Regions from separate parts of the Pseudorhizobium sp. NPDC055634 genome, predicted to be linked through region 1. Evidence: predicted binding sites of a transcription regulator. Region 1 holds the regulator's gene; each other region holds the start of a gene.
What was found. The regulator LexA, encoded in region 1, represses DNA repair genes until DNA is damaged. The targets are predictions, from matches to a motif close to TGTTCNNNNTGTGTTCNG.
Positions count from the first base shown of each region.

Region 1 (2,267 bases):
TCCGCGGCCTCGAGCGCAGACCCGAGCTCAAGCACTCTCCCGACGGCGCCCCAGACAGCGCCCCGGACTGCCTCCCGGATAGCCCAGTTGACCGACGATCAGCGCGCCCGGGTGCGCTCGGAGATGAAGGCGTCACTTGCCGCCGCCGCTGCCGATGCGGGACGGTTCCATTGCCGGCAGAAGGCATGGTGCCTGGCGGTGACGCGGGAGGGTGCGGTTGTCGCCGTGGTGGAGGATCCAAGGCTCGCCGGCAGCGCCTGCGACATCGCCGCTCTGGTCGTCGCCCCGCGGACGCGGCTGGCAGAATGTCTGTCCGGCGCGCTCATGCTGAACGGCGCGAGCCTCAGAAGGACAGGCGCCCTGGAAATCCGCATGAACGGCAGCCCCGATCCGTCGATGTGGCGCGCGCATGCCGCAAGCGCCGATACCCGGCGCCCTTGGACCAGCCATCGACTTTATGACTGGCGCACGGATCGTTTCGACGAAACGCTTCCCCGCAGCCTCCTGCGGCTTCTCAGTGGTAGCGCCGGATGAGGCCGACGAGCTTACCCTGGACCTTGACGCGGTCGGCGGGAAGAATGCGGGTTTCGTAGGCGGGATTTGCCGCTTCCAGCGCGATCGAGGCGCCGCGGCGCCGGAAGCGCTTCAGCGTTGCCTCCTCGTCGTCGACGAGCGCCACGACGATGTCGCCCGGGCTTGCTGTCTGGCCGTTGCGGATGATCACCGTATCGCCATCCAGGATGCCGGCCTCGATCATCGAGTCGCCCTTGACCTCGAGCGCATAATGCTCGCCGGCTCCCAGCATCTCGGCCGGGACGGCAATGTCGTGGGTGTTGTTCTGGATCGCCGAGATCGGCACGCCGGCCGCGATGCGGCCCATGACGGGCACGCTCGTGCTGGTGTTCTCATTGCTTGCCGCAACCGGCTGGGCCGCCGGCGCAGGCTTCTGCTTGCCGAGGCTGCCTTCGATGACGCTCGGCGAAAAGCCGCGGCGGGGCTGCAGGCTGCTGCTATAGGCTTCCGGCAGCTTGATGACCTCCAGCGCGCGTGCCCGATTGGGCAGGCGGCGGATGAAGCCGCGTTCCTCAAGCGCCGTGATGAGCCGGTGGATGCCGGATTTCGACGCGAGGTCGAGTGCGTCCTTCATCTCGTCGAACGACGGCGGAACCCCCGACTCCTTCATCCGTTCGTGAATGAAAAGAAGAAGTTCCTGCTGTTTGCGCGTGAGCATCCGGGTTTCCTAAGCGTGAAACAAAGCCAGAACAGACGATATATGTTCCGGATGCGTTCCGCAAGGCAAAAGTTCCAGCTGTTTGGCACCCCGCTTCTCCCATCCCGCCGTGACAGCGGCGATCGTTGCTGTTAAGGACGTCGCGTCCGCCGCTGCCGGGTCAGCGTGACGGACGACGACGCCTGCCTCGAAGGAGTTTCCGCCATGGACATCAAGCCCAATTTTGAAGTCGTTGTGGGTGAAGGAGAAGGCCGCGTGCTGTTCTCCCAGGCGCGCCGGTTTTCGCTGATCGCCGGTCCGTGCCAGATGGAGAGCCGCGACCACGCCTTCATGATCGCCGGAACGCTGAAGGAATTGTGCGCCAAGCTCGGGATCGGCCTCGTCTACAAGTCCTCCTTCGACAAGGCCAACCGCACGTCGCTGACGGGCAAGCGCGGGATCGGCCTCGACAGCGCGATGGAAATCTTAGCTGACCTGAAGAAGGAATTCGGCTTCCCGGTCCTCACCGACATTCATACCGAAGAACAATGTGCCCTCGTGGCGCCCACGGTCGATATCCTTCAGATCCCGGCCTTCCTCTGCCGGCAGACGGATCTCCTCGTGGCGGCGGCGAAGACCGGCCGCGTCATCAACGTCAAGAAGGGCCAGTTCCTCGCGCCCTGGGACATGAAGAACGTCCAGGCCAAGTTCACCGCGAGCGGCAATCCGAACGTGCTCCTGTGCGAGCGGGGCGTTTCCTTCGGCTACAACACGCTCGTCTCCGACATGCGCTCGCTGCCGATCATGGCGGCCATGGGGTCGCCGGTCGTCTTCGATGCCACCCATTCTGTGCAGCAGCCGGGCGGGCAGGGCGGTTCTTCGGGCGGCCAGCGCGAGTTCGTCGAGACGCTGGCGCGCGCGGCGGTGGCCGTCGGCGTCGCCGGGCTTTTCATCGAGACGCACGAGGATCCGGACAATGCGCCCTCCGATGGCCCCAACATGGTCCATCTGAAGGACATGCCGCGGCTCCTGGAAAAGCTTCTGGCCTTCGACGCCG
Region 1 covers NZ_JBSHHW010000004.1:380,013-382,279, forward strand. Annotated here, with positions in the region: gene ACWGPT_RS09260 (ComEC/Rec2 family competence protein) at 1-534, shown strand, start outside; gene lexA (transcriptional repressor LexA) at 515-1,231, opposite strand; gene kdsA (3-deoxy-8-phosphooctulonate synthase) at 1,436-2,267, shown strand, end outside.

Region 2 (2,267 bases), on a different contig from region 1:
ACCGATCGGCGATCAGCCCGGCGTTCTGGCGCAGGGCGAGTTCGATCTCGCGGGCAAGCTCCGGATTGTCGCGCAGGAAGGTCTTCGCATTCTCGCGTCCCTGCCCGAGCCGCTGGCTGTTGTAGGAGAACCAGGCGCCGGACTTCTCGACGATACCGGCCTTGACGCCGAGATCGACCAGCTCACCGGTCTTCGACACGCCCTCGCCGTACATGATGTCGAACTCGACCTGCTTGAAGGGAGGCGCCATCTTGTTCTTGACGACCTTGACGCGGGTCTGGTTGCCGACCACTTCCTCGCGTTCCTTGACGGCGCCGATGCGGCGGATGTCGAGGCGCACGGACGCATAGAACTTCAGTGCGTTGCCGCCGGTCGTCGTCTCCGGCGAGCCGAACATCACGCCGATCTTCATGCGGATCTGGTTGATGAAGATGACCATGCAGTTGGAACGCGAGATCGAGGCGGTCAGCTTGCGCAGCGCCTGGCTCATCAGCCGCGCCTGCAGGCCGGGCAGGCTGTCGCCCATCTCGCCCTCGATTTCGGCGCGCGGCGTCAGCGCGGCGACCGAATCGACCACGAGAACGTCGATCGCGCCGGAGCGAACCAGGGTGTCGGTGATCTCCAGCGCCTGCTCGCCCGTGTCCGGCTGCGAAATCAGCAGGTTCTCCAGGTCGACGCCCAGCTTGCGGGCATAGATGGGATCGAGCGCGTGCTCGGCATCCACGAAGGCGCAGATGCCGCCCTTCTTCTGTGCTTCCGCGATCGTCTGCAATGCAAGCGTCGTCTTGCCCGAGCTTTCCGGGCCGTAAATTTCCACGATGCGGCCCTTGGGCAGGCCGCCGATGCCGAGCGCGATGTCGAGGCTGAGAGATCCCGTGGAAACCGTCTCGGTCTCGACCACGTTCTCCTTCGCGCCAAGCTTCATGATCGATCCCTTGCCGAAGGATCGTTCGATCTGCGACAGTGCTGCGTCCAGCGCCTTGCTCTTATCCACTGTTTTGTCCTCTACAAGCCGCAAAGAATTTTGTGCCATCTGATCCACCTTTAGGTTATTGACGCCACGCAGGCAACGAAGCAACTGATGTCGATCATGTACACGTTTTGTTCCACTCCCGCAAGGCCCCTTCATGTGACCGCCCGGCATGGCCTTTCCGGAACCTGTTCGTCTCTTGTTCCGCCCACACCGCCAGTCATCACCACCGGCGAGAAAGGCCCCGGCGGAACCCTCCGTAGCCGAATCGGCGGCATCGTCATCCGGGGTTCGCGCCGATGACGAAACGGGTCCTCGTGGTCGGCGGCGCGCACCTCGATCGTCGCGGCCGGATTGCCGGCGAGACGGCGCCAGGCGCCAGCAACCCCGGGTCATGGCATGAGGATGTGGGCGGCGGCGCCTTCAATGTCGCGCGCAACCTGGCGCGGCTCGGGCACGCCGTCGAACTGGTCGCGCCCCGCGGCGGCGATGCCGCAGGCGACAGGGTCGCGGCCGAGGCCCTGTCGGCGGGCATCGAGGATCGCCCGGTCGTCTTCCTCGATCGCGCCACGCCGAGCTATACCGCCATCCTGGAGCGGGACGGCAATCTCGTCATCGCGCTGGCCGACATGGACCTCTACCGGTTCTTCACCCAGCGGCGGTTGTGCGCGAGATCGTTTCGCGAGGCGATCGAACGCGCCGACCTCATCGTCTGCGACGCCAACCTGCCGGACGATACGCTGGCTGCGCTCGCCGCAAAGGCGCGGCTGCGGGGAATTCCCATCGCCGGCATTTCCATATCGCCGGCCAAGGTGGTCCGCTTCCGCAATGCGCTGCCCGACCTCACATGGCTCTTCATGAACCGGGCCGAGGCCACCGCGCTTGCGGGTACGGCACCCGACGCCGCAGATCGTTGGCCAGACCTCCTGCGCCCGCTCGGGCTTTCCGGCGGCGTGGTCACCAAGGGCGGCGACGAGATCGCCGCCTTCGATGGCCCGCAGTCCTTGGTGGCGAAACCACCCGCGGCAACCGAGATCGTCGATGTCACCGGTGCCGGCGATGCGCTCGCCGCAGGTACGCTCGACGCGCTCCTTGCGGGGCACAGCCTTCCCGAAGCACTTGCCCGCGGGATCGCCGCGTCCCAGATTGCACTGGCATCGCCCTATTCCGCCCCGCCGGAACTCGACCGCCCGTCCCTGGAGCGCCGGGCAGCATCGCTGGCAGCCCTCACACGCTCCCCATGAGACCACACCGGAGAAAGACATGAGCGCTTCCGCAACCCCCGCCACGCCGATCG
Region 2 covers NZ_JBSHHW010000003.1:176,598-178,864, forward strand. Annotated here, with positions in the region: gene recA (recombinase RecA) at 1-1,033, opposite strand, end outside; gene ACWGPT_RS06025 (carbohydrate kinase family protein) at 1,270-2,214, shown strand; gene ACWGPT_RS06030 (pseudouridine-5'-phosphate glycosidase) at 2,234-2,267, shown strand, end outside.
Region 2: recA (recombinase RecA) is a predicted target of LexA. The motif match lies at 1,160-1,177, and genes of this name have one in related genera.

Region 3 (2,267 bases), on a different contig from region 1:
CGGATCAGCCATTTGGTATAGCGGGAGTGGCGGCGCTGCGCCGCGGAGGTGAACAGCAGCTTCAGCGGCATGCGCAGGACGGAGCGCATCAGGATGCCGGGCAACATTTCCGTGTTGCGGCGCGCGTGCCAGACGCGATCGGGCGCTGCGGCCGGACGCTTCCAGAGCGCGGGCAGCTGCGCCCATCGCATCTTCGGCAGGCTGTCGGGCAAGCCGGGACCGAGCGTGACGATGCCGCGGCCGAGCCGCGCCTGTTCGGGCACGAGCTGGACCACGGTCGATGTCACGCCCGACAGGCGCCGCTTGAAGTGCGGCGCGATCACGGTGATGTCTCTGAGGGACGGCAAGGGGGCGTCAGCCCCAGCTGACGGAGAGGATCTCGTAGCCCTTGGAGCCGCCGGGTGCGTTGACCTCGATCGAATCGCCGGCTTCCTTGCCGATCATCGCGCGGGCGATCGGCGAGGAAACGGAAATGCGGCCCGCCTTCACATCGGCTTCCTGGTCGCCGACGATCTGGTAGGTCTTTTCCTCTTCGGTGTCCTCGTCGACCAGCTTGACGGTGGCGCCGAACTTGATCTTGGAACCCGACATCTTGGAAAGATCGATCACTTCGGCGCGGGCGATCAGATCCTCGAGCTCGGTAACCCGGCCCTCGTTGTGGCTCTGCGCTTCCTTGGCGGCATGGTACTCCGCGTTTTCGGAAAGGTCGCCATGCGCACGCGCCTCGGCGATCGCCTCGATGATGCGGGGACGCTCCTCCTGCTGACGCCAGCGCAGCTCCTCCTGCAACTGGCTAAAGCCGTTCTGCGTCATCGGTACCTTTTCGACCATTTCCTTGTCCTTCACGGAGCGGCCGCGAACGCCGCGGCCACAAAAAGAAACAGGTTCCGGAGTAAAACTTCGGAACCATCCACATCTCAGAATTTCCGGAACTATAGCAGATCAGCACGCGCTATTTCCAGCAGTTTCGAAATGGCGTCCCGACACAAAGTTTCAAGGGCAGATCGCCCGCAGACGTGGCGTTCTTGACTTTCGGCTGAAGAACATATAGTGAACAAGCTAATGAAGAAGTCGCTCAAGGAACGTCTGGCCATCCTCTCGGATGCGGCAAAATACGATGCATCCTGTGCGTCGAGCGGCACCACGCGACGTCATTCGGGCGATACGGGTGGACTGGGCTCGACGGAGGGATCGGGGATCTGCCACGCCTATGCGCCGGACGGGCGATGCATCTCGCTCCTCAAGATCCTTCTCACCAATTTCTGCATCTATGACTGCGCCTACTGCATCAACCGCTCCTCCAGCAATGTCGAGCGGGCGCGCTTTTCGGTCGAAGAAGTCATCTGGCTGACGCTGGAATTCTACCGCCGCAACTATATCGAAGGCCTCTTCCTGTCGTCCGGCATCATCCGCTCCTCCGACCACACGATGGAGGAGATGGTGCGAATCGCACGCGAACTGCGCACGGTCCACAATTTCCGCGGCTACATCCATCTGAAGTCGATCCCGGAAGCCTCGCCGCATCTGATCGAGGAAGCGGGGCTTTATGCGGACCGGCTGTCGATCAACATCGAATTGCCGACGGATGCCGGGATCAGCCGCTATGCGCCCGAAAAGCGGCCGGACAGCATCCGCCGGTCGATGGGCGAGCTGCGGCTGAAGATCGAGGAAATGAGCGAGCCGACGCTGAGGACGAAGCGGAAGCGGAAGTTCGCGCCGGCCGGCCAGAGCACGCAGATGATCGTCGGCGCCGACGGTGCGAACGACGCGACCATCCTCGGCACGAGCGCGCGGCTTTACGGCAGCTACGGGTTGAAGAGGGTCTACTACTCCGCCTTCAGCCCCATTCCGGACGCCTCGAGCAACCTGCCGCTCATCAAGCCGCCGCTGATGCGCGAGCACCGGCTCTACCAGGCGGACTGGCTCTACCGTTTCTACGGCTTCGATATCGGCGAAATCATCTCGTCGCGCCCCGACGGCATGCTCGATCTCGACCTCGACCCCAAGCTCGCCTGGGCGCTCGGGCATCGGGAGCGCTTCCCGGTCGACATCAACCGGGCCGATCGGGAAATGCTGCTCCGGGTGCCGGGTCTCGGGACGAAGACGGTCAAGGCGATCATCGCGGCACGCCGCTTTTCCCGCCTGCGGCTTGACGACCTGAAGCGGCTCGGCGTCTCGCTGAAGAAGGTGCAGCCCTTCATCAGCACCGAAGGCTGGTCCCCGCGCAGGCTGGTCGACCGGCCGGACCTGCGGGCGATGTTTGCACC
Region 3 covers NZ_JBSHHW010000015.1:24,983-27,249, reverse strand. Annotated here, with positions in the region: gene ACWGPT_RS19745 (glycosyltransferase family 4 protein) at 1-347, opposite strand, end outside; gene greA (transcription elongation factor GreA) at 355-831, opposite strand; gene ACWGPT_RS19735 (putative DNA modification/repair radical SAM protein) at 1,063-2,267, shown strand, end outside.
Region 3: ACWGPT_RS19735 (putative DNA modification/repair radical SAM protein) is a predicted target of LexA. The motif match lies at 1,040-1,057, and genes of this name have one in related genera.